2 regions of the Tindallia californiensis genome follow, and region 2 is predicted to be linked to the other one. Evidence: riboswitches for the same ligand, from Rfam matches in the RefSeq annotation. Region 2 holds a riboswitch; the other holds the start of a gene.

Region 1 (7,884 bases), on a different contig from region 2:
TTCGTAACAATCTATTACTGAAAAGTTTAATAGATTTTAAAAAATATTATAGGGGATATATAGCGTATGGATTTGTTTTTTTAATTCTTACCAGTGTTATTTTTATCCCGCTACTAGGCTATTTATTTAACCGACTGATTATTTCGATGGGAGCAGGTGTACTCATAAATAAAGACGCTTTCAGAATCGTTTTGAGTTATGAGGGCTTAATAGGGCTTATCATTATTGCATCGATCTCGGTCATGATTGTTTTTATAGAACTCGGTGGTCTTATTGTGTTAGCTCAAAGAAAAATTTTTTCCAAAAAAGTATTTATATCGGAAGCTATCATAACAGCTATCTTTTCTGTTCCTAGAATTATTGGTATAGGGATGCTTCATTTTATCTTTGTTATTTTAGTTGTTGCACCACTTATTGATATACCTGTTGCCACCGAAATAACAAGTAAAATAGAAGTTCCGCCTATACTGATGAACATGATTCAGGACTCCAAGATAATGCTTTACGTATATCGAAGTATACTAGCACTGTTTACCTTAATATTGTTGCGATGGATATTTGCAGTGCACTATATTTTATTGGAAAATTTACCAGCACGAAAAGCTATAAGTTGTAGCGCTAAATTGACGGAAGGTAGAAATATTATTCATTTAGCCAGCTTACTAATTCTTAATATTATTATTGTGGGTGGAAGTTTTATTATTTTCTCAGCTATTTCTTTTATACCTTCTCACATTGGTATTAAAACCGGAGGATTATTAGGAGCCTATATACTTACTTTTAATAGTTTACTTGGGATGATACTGGCAATGCTTGTCATGCCAATAAACATCATATACATAACCAGGTTATTTTACTATTTGAGAAATAAAACTAAGATGAAAAGCTCCGGTGAATTTGAAACAGTTAGAAACAAAAAATTAGAAAAAATAGAATGGTTTTTTACCCGTTTAATTAAAAGAAGAAGGGCCTTATTATTGACCATTTTAATGCTTAATCTTTTAGGAACGTTTATGATTGGACATACATTGAATGAAAACTTTGTTCATCTAGGTAGAGATGTTAAAATAGCAGCTCATAGAGGTGATCCAATTAATGCACCTGAGAATTCGATGAGTGCGGTTCGTGCTGCACTAGAACAACATTCGGATTTTATTGAGATTGATGTGCAACTATCCAAAGATCACGTAGTCATCTTGAATCACGATATGGGCTTGGCTCGAGTAGCTGGCATTCCCGAAAGGCCTATTGAATTAACTTATGAAGAGTTGTCACAACTTGATATTGGAAGCAGCTTTTCGGAAGACTTTAAAGGTGAAACGGTTGTATCCTTAGATGAAGTGCTTGCAGAAATCAAAGGGAAGGCAAAAGTTATTATTGATGTCAAAGCCTATGGACCAATAGAGATTCTAGCCGAAGAAGTAGTGAAATCCATTGAAAGGTCCAATATGGCGAATAGCGTGTACGTTCAATCTTTTGATTATGAGTTATTACAGATGATAAGAAAACAAAACCCTGATTTATACTTAGGTCAAATTCTGTATTATGCATTAGGTGATATTTCTCAATTAGATGTAGACTATTATGCAATTGACCAGAGCATGTTGAATAGAGAATTCATTCGTAACGCTAAAAAAGACGAAAGAGAAGTATGGGTTTGGACAGTGAATGAAGAAGACGACATTAGAGAAGTATTAATGTACGATATTGATGGAATTATTACAGACTATGTTGAACGAGTTCAGAATATTATTGGGTATACGGTTGAAAATACGTCTTGAAATTTTTAGATAAAAACAAACAGCCCACTTAAGTGGTGGACTGACATTATGTGGAGGGATTATTGCCTAGTAATTTCTCCATTATTGCAATATCTATCCACTTGTCATCAATTTTACCTTGATGATAGTAAATGCCAACAATACGAAAACCTCTATTCATATAAAGTTTTTTTGCGGATTCATTATGATTTGGCGTGAACAAAACGAGTTTATAAAATTTATTTTCCCTTGCTAGATCTTCTAAATATTTCATCAATACTTTGCCTAGACCCTTTCCTCGATGGTTTTCAGAAATATAGATTGAAAAATCGGCAACTCCATCATAAGCTGTACGATAATGAAATGGATTTAACGAAGCCCAACCTAATATCTCACCATCATACTCTAAAACGATAACACAATACCTAGGGTTCCTTGTCATAAACCACTCTTTCATTTCATCTAAATTTTTATATTCCGATTCTAAAGTTGCATAACGAGTCGAAATACCTTGATTATAAATAAATGTAATAGCTGGTAAATCCTTTTTTTGTGCAAGTCTAATTGTGTAGTCACTTTTTTCATTAGACAATTAAATTACCTCCAGACAGAATCAAAAGAATTATAATAATGAAGTATAACATAAAAATTAATCATATCAAAAATATTCCTAAAATACATAAAATAGATGCGATCAAATGTTTCAATGAGAGGAAGTACTGTTGACAAGTCGTTAAAAGGATGATAATATATCTATCAATTAAATAACTTACTCTTATAAAGAGTGGCGGAGGGACTGGCCCGATGAAGCCCGGCAACCGGCATATAATGCACGGTGCCAAATCCTGTAGGTGAACACCTAAGAGATGAGAGACTCGAAACAATCTAACCTCTTTTGCACCTGCGAAAGAGGTTCTTCTTATTCTCAAAAAAAAGGAGCGATAAAAATGAAAGAAAAAACCAGAAAATTCGACACATTACAAATCCATGCAGGGCAGGAAGCAGATCCGACAACGGGTTCCAGAGCCGTACCAATTTATCAGACGACATCCTATGTGTTTGACAACGTGGAACATGCCGCTAAACTATTTTCATTGGAAGAAGCTGGTAATATTTATACCCGAATTATGAATCCTACAACGGATGTTTTTGAAAAAAGGATGGCGGCTCTTGAAGGTGGAGTAGCCGCTTTGGCAGTGGCTTCAGGAGCCGCCGCAGTGACTTATGCCATTATGAACATTGCTGAAGCAGGGGATGAAATTGTAGCATCAAACGCGCTGTACGGAGGAACTTATACATTGCTGGATGCACAGCTACCTAAATATGGGATAAAAACTATTTTTGTACAACCGGATGATCCTCAAAACTTTGAAAAAGCCATCAATGAAAAAACCAAAGCAGTTTTTTTAGAAAGTATAGGCAATCCTAATATAAACCTCATTGATCTGGAAGCAGTGGCTAAAATTGCTCATAGCCATGGAATACCAGTGATCATTGACAACACCTTTGCGACACCTTACCTATTTCAGCCATTAAAACATGGGGCTGATATTGTAGTTCATTCTGCCACTAAGTTTATAGGGGGACATGGAACTAGTATTGGTGGTCTTATTGTGGATGGGGGTACCTTTGACTGGGAAAAGAGTGGTAAATTTTCTGGTTTGACAGAGCCAGATCCTACTTATCATGGTATTTGCTATACAGATACTTTTGGATCGGCTGCGTATATTGTTAAAGCAAGAGTTCAGTTATTACGTGATACTGGAGCTTCCTTAAGTCCTTTTAATGCTTTTATGTTTTTGCAGGGCCTTGAGACTCTATCCTTACGGTTAGAGCGACATGTGGAGAATACCAGAAAAATTATTTCTTTTCTCAAAAAACACCCTAAGGTATCGTGGGTTAACTACCCAGAACTAGAGGACAGTCCTTATAACGATCTTTATCAAAAGTACTTTTCTAAAGGCGTTGGATCCATTTTCACCTTTGGGATCAAAGGTGGTCTAGAAGCAGGGAAAAAATTTATCGATTCATTAGAAATATTTTCTCTGTTGGCAAATGTAGCTGACGCTAAATCTCTTGTGATTCATCCAGCAAGTACCACGCATGCTCAATTATCGGAAGAGCAGCAACGGAATTCTGGCATCAGTCCAGACATGGTTCGAGTTTCCATAGGGTTGGAAGATGCGGAAGACCTTATCGACGATCTGAACCAAGCATTAAATAGCTGAACAAGGAGGTAAATATCATGCCAGTAAAAATACCAGATAATCTACCGGCTTTTGAAACACTAAACAACGAAAATATTTTTATAATGAAAGAAAGCAGGGCTTACTCTCAAGATATAAGGGCATTAAAAATTCTGATTCTTAACCTAATGCCAACTAAAATAACGACAGAAACTCAGCTTCTGAGGTTGTTAGGAAATTCTCCACTTCAGGTTGATGTAACGCTTCTACATCCGGAAACCCATGAATCAAGAAATACTGCTCAAGAGCATTTACAAACTTTTTATAAAACTTTTTCACAGATAAAGGATGAAAAGTTTGATGGTATGATTGTAACAGGGGCACCTGTTGAAAAACTTGAATTTGATGAGGTTTATTATTGGGAAGAGTTGAAGAATATTTTGGAATGGAAACGGACCCATGTTTTTTCCACCATTTTTATTTGTTGGGCAGCTCAGGCAGCTATGTATCACTATTTTGGAGTACCGAAACATCCAGTAGAAAAAAAAATATTCGGTGTCTTTAATCATAAAGTTCTTACGTCGAATCATCGGCTGGTAAAAGGATTTGATGATATTGTATGGGCCCCGCATTCCCGACATACGGAAGTGAGAAGGGAAGATATTGATTTGGTAGAAGAGCTGGAAGTCCTTTGTGAATCAGAAGAAGCTGGGGTTTATATTGCTTCTACTGCTAATGGTAAAAGCATTTTTGTTACTGGTCATTCTGAGTATGATCCATTGACGTTGAAAGCTGAATATGACAGAGATGTGAAAGCTGGTCTGGAGATTGAAGTTCCTCGTAATTATTACCCCTACGATGATCCATCCAAAGAGCCGGTTGTTACCTGGCGAGCACATTCCAATTTACTGTTCTCCAACTGGCTCAACTACTTTGTATACCAAGAAACACCTTATGATATCAGTCGAATTTAGAAAGGAGCCAAATGGCTCCTTTCCTAATACTCCTTAAATGGATGTAGAAAAATTCCGCTCCTTAGCTTTGGTTCAAACCAAGTGGATTTCGGAGGCATAATCTTATCTTCGTCCGCTACTTGCAATAGATCTTCGATGGTGGTGGGAAACATGGAAAAAGCAAGCTTCATATCGTTTTGAACTCTTCGCTCCAACTCTTCAATTCCTCGGATACCGCCTACAAAGTCGATGCGCTTATCTGTTCGGGGATCCATTATTCCCAAAATAGGCTGAAGTAAATAATTTTGTAAAATAGAAACATCAAGTTGCTGAATCACATCGTTTTCTGAAAAAGTGTGAGATTTTGCAACTAGACGGTACCAATGGTTATTCAACAGCATGCCAAACTCATGTTTTTCTTTTGGCTGGTAGGGCTTATTCACTGGTTCGCATTCAAAATGCTGTGAGACTCTAGCTAGTAGCTCATCCACCGACATGCCATTTAAATCCTTCACTACTCGATTGTATTCCATGCAGTACAGGTCTTCCTGCGGAAAAGAAACGGCCATCAGAAACTGACTTTCGTCATTGGTATCAAGATCAGGATTCTCTTTACGTCGCTTAAAACCAATCTTAGCGGCAGAAGCAGTACGGTGATGACCGTCGGCAATGTAAAGGACTTCAACGTTCTTTTGGAAAGTATCAGCTATCTTTTGAACCCATTCGCTATTACTGACAATCCACAGTGTATGCTGAATTTCATCCTCTGTAGCAAAATCATACACCGGTTCATGTTCTGCAGCGTATTGCCGGATCAGCCCGGTAAAGTTCGCTTCACTCCGATACGTTAAGAAAACCGGTTCTGTGTGGGCATCACATTGGTCGAAATGACGGATTCGATCGTTTTCTTTCTCTGGACGTGTAAATTCATGTTTTTTTATCAAACCATTTTCATAATCATCAATCGAATGGCAGGCAACAATTCCTAGCTGCTGGCGTCCGTTCATGCATTGTCGATATAAGTAAAAAGATGGTGTTTGATCTTGAATCAGTATCTGGTTTTTAACCATGTTATGAAGGTTTTTCTGTGCTTTTTCATAAACCTGTTGATCGTACTGGTTGGATACTTGTGGTAGATCAATTTCTGATCGGATAACATGTAAAAAACTGTAAGGGTTTCCTTCTGTCATTTTAGCTGCTTCTTCCGTGTTCATGACATCATAGGGCAAGCATGCTACTTTAGATGCTAAGTTGGGAGCTGGACGAAGTGCCTTAAAAGGTCTTATTTCCATTTTATGAATGTCTCCTTTCGCATAAATCCAGAAGAATTTCAACCAGTTCATTACCGATTCGTTCTTGAGCTTCAAAGGTGTTAGCGCCGATATGTGGTGATAGGGAAATTCTTTCACTTTCAAGCAACGCCTTACATTCCGGCGGTTCTTTTTCAAATACATCAAGACCTGCACCAGCTACAATGCCATCATCAATGGCTTTTAAGAGTGCTTTCTCGGAGAGGACGCCGCCTCTGGCACAATTAATGATATAGACACCTTTTTTCATTTTTTGAAATTCTGCTTCTCCAAGTATAGGAGATTTTCCAGGCAATGCGGGTACGTGTAAAGTGATGAAATCAGAGGTGGATAGCAACATATCCATATCTACTTGTTTGATGTCTTTATCAGCATTCTGCACATCATAGATTTCATAAAACTGAACCTTCATGCCAAGGGCTTTGGCTTTATCGCCTACTGCCCGTCCAATCCTGCCGTAGCCGATAATACCTAAGGTGCTGTTAAATAATTCTGTCCCTTTGTATTCTTTTTTAGGCCAGGACCCCTTACGCAGGGTGACATTGGATCGATGTAGGTTTCGCGACAGAGATAGCATATGGCCCAGCACCAGTTCTGCTACTGATCCAATGCTGGAATTAGGTGTGTTTTTCACTTCAATGCCTTTCGACTTAGCATAACCTACATCAATATTGTCCAGTCCGACACCTGCTCGAACAATCAATTCTAAGTTAGAACCTTCAACGGCATCAATCAGGTCTTTACGAACTTTGGTGGCGGAACGCACTATTAATACATGATAGTGACCCAGCTTTTTTTTCAATTCTTCTGGACTGTAGGTATTTGTATCGACTTCGTAGCATGCTTCCTGTAATAGTTTTACAGCACTTGGTGCAATATCGTCAGCAATTAGTACTTTCATTTTCTCTTTCATACTCATGAAACTACCTCCCGGTCATGTCGATTTTATTTGATAATATCGTCAATTTCTTTCAAGAGTGTCTTTAGCTCCTCTAATGTAGTATCGGCCATATGAGCTATTCGGAACGTTTTTTCCTTTAAAGACCCATAGCCATTGGAAATGGAGTAACCTCGTTTCCCTAACTTTTTATTCAAATCAGCCACGCTGAGTCCTTTTGTATTCTTGACAGTGGTCAGGGTATTGGAAGCATAAGCTTCCTTTGGGAACAATTCAAACTGTTCCTTGGCCCAACGGCGAGTGTATTGTGCCATCTTCAGATGACGTTGAAAGCGGTTTTCCAATCCTTCTTCCAAAATACGATCTAGCTGATAATTCAGAGCAAACATATGAGATAAAGAGGGAGTGGATGGATATTGATGGTCTTTCTTTTGAATATATTCGTAAAGTGTCAGGAGATCGAGATAATACCCTCTATTAGGAACCTGCCTGGCTGCTTCAATTGCTTTTTCTGAGATAGAGCAAATAGCCAGTCCTGGCGGAAGGCCAAGGGCTTTCTGGGTGGAAGTAATGCAAAGATCCACACCTAACCGATCCACTTCAATCTTGGTGCCAGCCATTGAGCTTACTGTATCCAAGGCGAAAACCACATCAGGATATTTCTTAATGACTTCCGCGATGGCTTCCACCGGGTTCATTATACCAGTCGAAGTTTCGTTATGGGTTATCGTAACCAAATCATACTTGCCAGTAGCCAAGGCATCTTCTACCATTTCC
Region 2 (7,884 bases):
GTTCACTTTGGAAGCGGCATCTGTTTTGGCGGGAAATCATATCAAAACCTATATTTTTGATGATTTAAGACCAACGCCGGAGCTGTCTTTTGCTTTGAGGGAACTGGAAGCCATTGCTGGGATTGTGGTTACAGCCAGCCACAATCCGCCAGAATATAACGGGTTTAAGGTTTACTGGGAAGATGGTGCTCAGGTGGCAACAGAAACAGCGGAAGCGATTATGGAGTCGATTAATCAGGTAGAAGAAATGAGCCAGATCAAACAAATGCCTCAAAAAGAAGCCATAGAAAAAGAATTACAAGAAATCCTCGGGAAAGAAATGGACAAGAAGTATATGGATGCTGTCTTAGGGCAAAGTCTAAGAAAAGATGGGATCCAACGGATGGCGGACGGCTTTAAGGTGGTTTATACACCACTGCATGGTACAGGAACTTATCTTGTGCCCGAAATTTTGAGAAGAGCAGGATTTAAGCAAGTGATCACAGAACCAAAGCAATCCGTGCCAGATCCGGATTTTTCTACAGTGAAATCGCCGAATCCAGAAGAAAAAGAAGCCTTTACACTGGCTATCCAATTGGCGGAAAAAGAAAAAGCGGATCTGATTATAGGGACAGATCCTGATGGTGACCGGGTAGGTGCTTTGGTTAAAGACCACGAAGGGAAATATCAGGTATTGACAGGTAATCAAACGGGTGCCCTTCTGGTGGAATATATTCTCAGGAGTCGCCGAGAGTTGGAATCACTCCCCTTGAATCCACTTATCGTAAAAACCATTGTCACTAGCGAGATGGGAGCAAAAATTGCTGAAAACTACGGCGTGGATGTTGAAAACACCTTGACAGGGTTTAAGTATATTGGGGATCGGATTAAATATTATGAAGAAAGAGGGAACAAAACATTTCTAATGGGTTGGGAAGAGTCCTATGGATACCTGGTGGGGACTTATGCCAGAGATAAGGATGCCATTGTGGCGGCGTTGCTGATTGCTGAAATGGCAGCCGTATATGCATTAGAAGGCAAGACGCTTTATGATGCCTTACTTCAACTATACCAAGAGTATGGAACCTATCGGGAAACCTTGAAATCCATCACCTTAAAAGGAAAAGAAGGAATGGAAAAAATTACAAGCATTATGAATTATTTTCGGAATAAAACGCCTGATCACCTTGGAAAAGATCCTATACAAACCATCGAAGATTATAAAAAAATGCCTGACTTTCCCTCTTCGAACGTTATAAAACTGATGATGAGTCGAGAAGAATGGGTGTGTTTGCGGCCTAGTGGGACAGAACCTAAACTCAAAATATATGCCGCTGCAAAGGGAAAAAGCATACAGGAAACAGATGAAAAGCTACAGCGATGGGTAGACGATATTGAAAAAATGATCGCAAAGATTTAGGGATGATCCCAACCATAGCTGGATATATGTCATTTTCTTTTCAAAACAATTACAATCCTATTACAATAGGTAGAAAAAGGCAAAATAATGATAAAATAAACAAAACTTTAGCCTTCTGATACTAAATCAGAAGGCTTTTGTGTGGTCTTAGGAAAAGAGGGATATTTTGGATCAGGCATTTTTGAGGGTTGCTAGTCAGATTATGGTGTTATTTTTTATTATGTTAGCTGGGTACGCTGCACGAAAAACATCGGTGTTAGAGCCTTCTACGGTAAAAGGCTTAAGCCGCCTTTTAATGAACGTATCACTTCCGGCACTTATTGTAACAGCAATGCAATTTCCTTTTGATACGGAAGTATTAGCTTCCAGTATTCAGATTGTCATCATATCCATTCTTGCTTACATAGGGATTATAAGTTTTTCTTATCTTTATGCCAAACTAAGCAAAGAAGAACCAAAAAGAAAAGATGTGATACAATTCTCCTTAATTTTTTCCAACGTAACCTTTATGGGTTTTCCGGTAGTGAATGTTATTTATGGAGAACTAGGAGTGTTCTTTGCGGCTTTATACAACATGCCCTTCAATCTGATACTGCTAACCTTAGGAGTTGCAATTATGTCCAGAAATGCAAAAGGGAGTGGTAGTCGTAAAGGAAATATTAAAAAAGCATTAATGAGCCCGGGAATCATAGCCCTTATCATTGGTTTTGGTTTATTTATATTTTCCATCACCCTTCCAAAGCCGTTGCATCAGGCAGTTGACATGCTGGGAAATACAACGACACCCTTAGCGATGATCATTATTGGGGCACTTTTAGGAGATGTATCGCTTAAGAGCATTCCAGGAGATAAAAGTTTATACTTACTAATTTTTAACCGATTGTTCCTTATGCCACTACTGGCCTATATACCTCTTCGACTCCTAGGGTTTGAAGGGATGATGCTGGGCATTCCAGTGATCATTATTGCCATGCCTGTAGGTGCCGTTACAGGTGCTTTTGCCAGTCTATACGATGCAGATGATTATTTAGCTTCCAAGGCTGTTTTTATTACCACTCTGCTTTCGATGATTACCATACCGATATGGGCCATGTTTCTTTAAGGGGAGAAAACAAACATTAGTGAACAGAAAAATTGATTATTGATAAGAACAGAAAGAATAAGAAAAGGAGTGATTAAAGGAATGGGAAAAAAACTACTGGTGATCATTAGCTTGTTACTCTTTATTCAATCAGCCATTATTTCTGTGGCAGCAGATGATCAGCCTTGCCGAGATGAGATTAATGAAATTATTAACGAAGTAGCACTTCAAAAAAATATTCCTCCGGTATTGTTACGGGCCATCGCTTGGAAAGAAAGTGGGAAAAGGCAATTTCATAATGGTCAGCCCTTTGTTCATGCAGGGAACCAGGGGGTTATGCAGATTAACAGAGTACATAATAGTAGCTTGGATAAAGAAGCTTTATTAAATGACGCAAGGTATAATGTGGAAGTAGGGGCGGATGTCTTGTTGAACCGGTGGCTTTTTGATGACATTGCTACGGTAGGAGAAAGAGATCCAGATGTACTAGAGAACTGGTATTTTGCTCTCTGGGGTTATAATGGATGGCTGCCACGAAACAATCCGGTAGATCAAAATGGCGATACCTATCAAGATGGTATTTTTGATCTGATCAGAGAACGTTATGATGTACCGGTGTCTGATATTGATTGGAGCCAGATACCGGCTGGTGAAAGAACTCCCAGAGGATTTGGGATACCAAATCCAGATAGGGTTAGTGATGGACATCTGCTATTTTATCAGCCAGGTGACCTTGTGGAGGCTGTTCCAGAGGATTTATGGCTGTTGGAAGCACCTGGAGCTGATCATACAGGGTGGGCTCCGGAAGGCTCAAGGCTTAGGGTGATCAGTCATGAAAAGTTGGAAGCCGGATTGTACTGGTATCGGTTGGAATCTGTTGATAATGGTAGTCAGGGATGGGCCAGAAGCATTGACTTATTACCGGTAAAAGCAGCTATTTTAGCAGAAATCGATGTTTTTAGCCGATTAGAAGAAACAGAGCAACAGGTGATCACTTTATCCATGCCAGAAGAAGCGGTATCCTCCATGCCGGAAGAAGCCGCATCCCCCAGTTCCTTCATGGACTTAAAGGATCATCCTTCGCAGGAAGCTGTCGAAAGACTGAGTGAGGCTGGAATCATTAGCGGTACTCAAAGTGGTCGCTATGAACCAGACCGGCCAATGACCAGGGAAGAACTGGCGGTTGTTTTTGAAAAAGCCTTTGATTTGGACAATCAAAAAGAGGAAGAAGCACACTTGCCAAAGGACTGGGAAAAGGTAAGTGAGTGGGCACAGGAACCGATGGAAACAGTAATCGCTCACCGTATTATGACTGAATATGGTGATGGAACCGTGAGACCAAAGAAGCATGCAACGAGGGAACAGGTACTTGTGATGGTGACAAAAGCTTTAGAGCTGGAACTGGAAGCCACCACCAGTGAAGACCCAAATTTTGCGGATGCCGATAGTGTTAGTGAATGGGCTGTCCCGGCGGTAAACAAGCTTGTTGAAAAAGAGATAATACCAGCTTCGGAAAAATTGAATCTATTTCCTGATAGAGCGGTTACCAGAGGAGAATTAGCCATTCTTTTGGATGGTGTGATTGATAAAGAATATCAATAAATAACTTGACATACAAAATATTCTAATGATACAATTATGTAGTAATTTAATGTCTATATCAATAAACACATATACCTTATAAAGAGTGATGGAGGGACGGGCCCGATGAAATCCGGCAACCATAGTCAGTGATGTATGGTGCTAAATCCTGCAGAATGAGGATTCTGAGAGATGAGGAAGGGTACAACCATCGCTTTAATTGAGCTTGAAGCCTCTTCTATTTGAAGAGGTTTTTTTGTGAATAGGAATACAACGAGGAGGAAAAATAATGAAAAGAAGCTTTTTTACTTCAGAATCAGTAACAGAAGGACATCCGGATAAAATATGCGATCAAATCTCTGATGCTATTTTGGATGCGATCTTTGAAAAAGATCCTAACGGTCGTGTTGCTTGCGAAACCATCGCTACAACGGGAATGGTGATGGTAGCGGGGGAAATAACAACAAACTGCTATGTGGATATTCCTAAAATAGCAAGAAAAACAGTAGAAGAAATTGGCTATACAAGAGCTAAGTTTGGCTTTGACAGTGATACGTGTGCCGTATTGACCGCTATTGATGAACAGTCCAGCGATATTGCTATGGGGGTGGATGAATCTCTGGAAAGGCGTGGGGGCGAAGAAGAAAACGGTCTTGAGTCAACAGGTGCCGGGGATCAGGGGATTATGTTTGGATATGCTTGCAAAGAGACATCGGAATTAATGCCCATGCCAATTTCTTTGGCTCATAAACTGGCTAAAAAGCTGGCGGAGGTTCGAAAAAAGGGAACCCTTCAATACTTGAGACCGGATGGAAAAACCCAAGTAACCGTAGAATATGAAGGCGATGTACCCGTAAGGATTGACGCTATTGTCATTTCCTCTCAACATAGCTCGGAAGTGGATCATGCAACCATAGAAAAAGACCTTATTGAATACGTAATACGACCGGTGTTGCCAACGGAATTTATTGATGAAAATACCCGATATCTCATTAACCCCACCGGACGATTTGTTGTGGGTGGCCCTCAAGGAGACGCCGGGCTTACGGGCAGAAAAATAATTGTAGATACTTATGGAGGTTATTCAAGGCATGGCGGTGGAGCTTTTTCAGGTAAAGATCCAACAAAAGTAGATCGGTCAGCTGCCTACGCAGCCAGATATGTGGCAAAAAACATTGTTGCGGCAGACTTAGCATCCCGTTGCGAGGTGGGACTTGCTTATGCCATTGGCGTTGCTCAGCCAGTTTCTATTTTGGTGGACACTTTTGGAACAGGAAAAGTACCAGAAGAAACCCTTATTCAACTTATTCGACGCCATTTTGATTTGCGGCCGGCGGCGATTATCCGAGACTTAGATCTCAGAAGACCCATTTATCGACAAATTGCGGCTTATGGCCATATGGGTCGGACAGATCTTGATTTAACCTGGGAAAGAACCGATAAGGCAGAACGACTAAGAGAAGATATAGCGAAAGCCTAGTTGTGATGATGATTAAAATTCCTTCGATATTTGCCGGAAGAAGTAGCTTCGGTGAAATCGGAGGTTTTTTTATCAGACACAAAATGTCATTGCTTATAAAAAATTTTGTAGTCGTTGCTTATAAAAAATTTTGTAAAAGTAGAAAAAATAATAAGTATTTGGTTTAGTGATATTGTCCTGGGTATTAATGCATCATAGTAAAAGACGGATATTATTAGAAAGAATTTTATTGGAGGGTTGAGGATGTCAGGAAAAAAGAGTTTATTACAAAATATGAAAATTCGCAATAAAATTTTTGCTATTTTTATGGTTGCAGGCCTTATTCCGATGATTATTATTGCGGCTGTCAGCTATCATCAGGCAAGAAATGAGCTGATAGAAAGCGTTTTTTCGGAAGTGGCACTTTACCAGGAAATGACCGAACGCAGGGTTGATCAGTATATGGGTGAAAAAACAATGTACGGCACCACTCTTTCGAGGATGGAAAACGTATACAATGCGGCTGAGATATGGGAAATCTATGGAGCGCAAAGTGAAGAATGGCAGGAAACTTACAAGGAATTAGAAGCCCTTCTTCCGGGTCTGACAGAAGAATATGGGTTCTTAAGCATCTATATTACCGATGCAGAAGGGCGAGGTATTTATGGAAGCGGAGACCTTAAGGAGCGTATTGAAGGTGCTGATTACTCACCGAGAAACTATTTTCAAACGGCCATGGCCGGTGATCAGAACATATCAGAGTTTGAGTATTCAGATATTATTGACGATTACTATATAACGGTTTCAACTCCTTTGAGAAGGGGTGGTACGGGGACGGTAATAGGGACAGTTAATGGCTACATACCAGTAGATACATTGCAAAACATGCTTCAAGAGGGGATTTACCTGGTTGGTGAAACCGGAGATATTTATCTGATTGACGAGGATGGAATGTTGCATACAGATACCATTCTTGGAGATTATCGGCAAGATGCCGCTTTCCAGGTGACCATCGACACTTTTGCGGTTCGGGAGTTAAAAGGACCGATTCAAGAGGGAGTGGATGAGTTTTCAGGAGTAGGCGTTTATGATGACTATATAGGGAACCCTGTTTTAGGTGGGTTTGGCGTGGTTTTTCTCGGTGATACTCCCTTAGGAATGATCGTGGAGATTGACCAGGCAGAAGCCTTAGCGGGTGTTAGGACATTAATGATAGCGATGATTACAATGACGGTAGTCAGTGTGGGTATTGCCATACTACTTATTTTCTTTGGCTCTCGTTCGATTACCACTCCGATGCAGGTGATGGCGAAATCCATTCAGAAAATAGCTGCTTATGATTTCACCATTACGGAAGATGGTGGAATACAACAATACGAACAACGTAAAGATGAGATTGGTGAGATGGCTCATGGCCTTTCATCTACGGTAGAAACTCTTAGAAATATCATTGTAAAAATTCGGCGTGAGGCTGACTCAGTGAACCATTCGGCGACTACGGTGTTAGACGTGGCCAGTAGTTTGGCAGCAGGAACCGAAGAGATGAGTGCTAAAACCGGTGTTGTTAGTGCGGCAACAGAACAAATCAATGCCAGTATTGATGGAACCGCAAAGGCAACAGAAGAAGCCCGTACCAATATGAGCACCATTGCTTCGGCTGTAGAGGAAATGTCGGCGAATATACGTAATTTAGCGTCTGCTTCAGAAGAAACATCCTCAGAAGTTAATAACGTAACAGAATTGATCGAAGGCGTTAACAAAGATATGGAAGTCGTTGTAGAAGACACCCAGGAAGTAAATAGTTTAGTGGCGGATATTACGACAGCGATAAAAGAAATTAACCTTTCTTTAGGTGAAATTAGTGAAAACTGCGAGCGATCCATTACAATTAGTGATGAGGCAGAAAAAGAAGTAGAGCATACAGCGGAAGCGATTCAAAAACTGAATAAATCCTCGGCAGAAATCAATAAAATTGTTGAGGTAATCAACGACATTGCTGATCAGACCAATATGTTGGCCCTAAATGCAGCCATAGAAGCAGCAGGAGCGGGAGAAGCCGGAAAAGGCTTTGCTGTAGTTGCTAATGAAGTAAAAGAATTGGCGAAACAAACAGGTGACGCCACTGATGAGATTGCCAATCAAATTGCATCAATGCAGCGAGATATGCAGGGAACGGTTAAAGCCGTTGATGGTATTACCAATGTTATTAAGCAGGTAAAAGATATCACCGGACAAATTGCGGCCGCTGTGACAGAACAATCAGCTACTACTGGGAATATCTCTGAAAATGTGATAGACACCTCAGAAAGAGTCAACAATATTGCGACGAGCATCAGTAAAGTCACCGAAAATTCAAAAGACGTT

What was found. Region 2 has a riboswitch for S-adenosylmethionine ahead of metK (methionine adenosyltransferase). Riboswitches for the same ligand answer to the same signal wherever they lie in the genome.
Region 1: linked by a shared signal. The riboswitch ahead of BLV55_RS00185 (O-acetylhomoserine aminocarboxypropyltransferase/cysteine synthase family protein) and the one ahead of metK (methionine adenosyltransferase) in region 2 are both predicted to bind S-adenosylmethionine.

The regions. Positions count from the first base shown of each region.
Region 1 is NZ_FNPV01000001.1:28,505-36,388, reverse strand. It holds gene BLV55_RS00195 (glycerophosphodiester phosphodiesterase family protein) at 1-1,781, shown strand, start outside; gene BLV55_RS00190 (arsinothricin resistance N-acetyltransferase ArsN1 family A) at 1,828-2,352, opposite strand; SAM riboswitch class I at 2,533-2,633, shown strand; gene BLV55_RS00185 (O-acetylhomoserine aminocarboxypropyltransferase/cysteine synthase family protein) at 2,708-3,988, shown strand; gene metA (homoserine O-acetyltransferase MetA) at 4,006-4,920, shown strand; gene BLV55_RS00175 (DUF1015 domain-containing protein) at 4,944-6,191, opposite strand; gene BLV55_RS00170 (D-2-hydroxyacid dehydrogenase) at 6,193-7,128, opposite strand; gene BLV55_RS00165 (pyridoxal-phosphate-dependent aminotransferase family protein) at 7,155-7,884, opposite strand, start outside.
Region 2 is NZ_FNPV01000003.1:215,180-223,063, reverse strand. It holds gene BLV55_RS05070 (phospho-sugar mutase) at 1-1,399, shown strand, start outside; gene BLV55_RS05065 (AEC family transporter) at 1,566-2,501, shown strand; gene BLV55_RS05060 (S-layer homology domain-containing protein) at 2,583-4,082, shown strand; SAM riboswitch class I at 4,156-4,260, shown strand; gene metK (methionine adenosyltransferase) at 4,351-5,541, shown strand; gene BLV55_RS14565 (methyl-accepting chemotaxis protein) at 5,785-7,884, shown strand, end outside.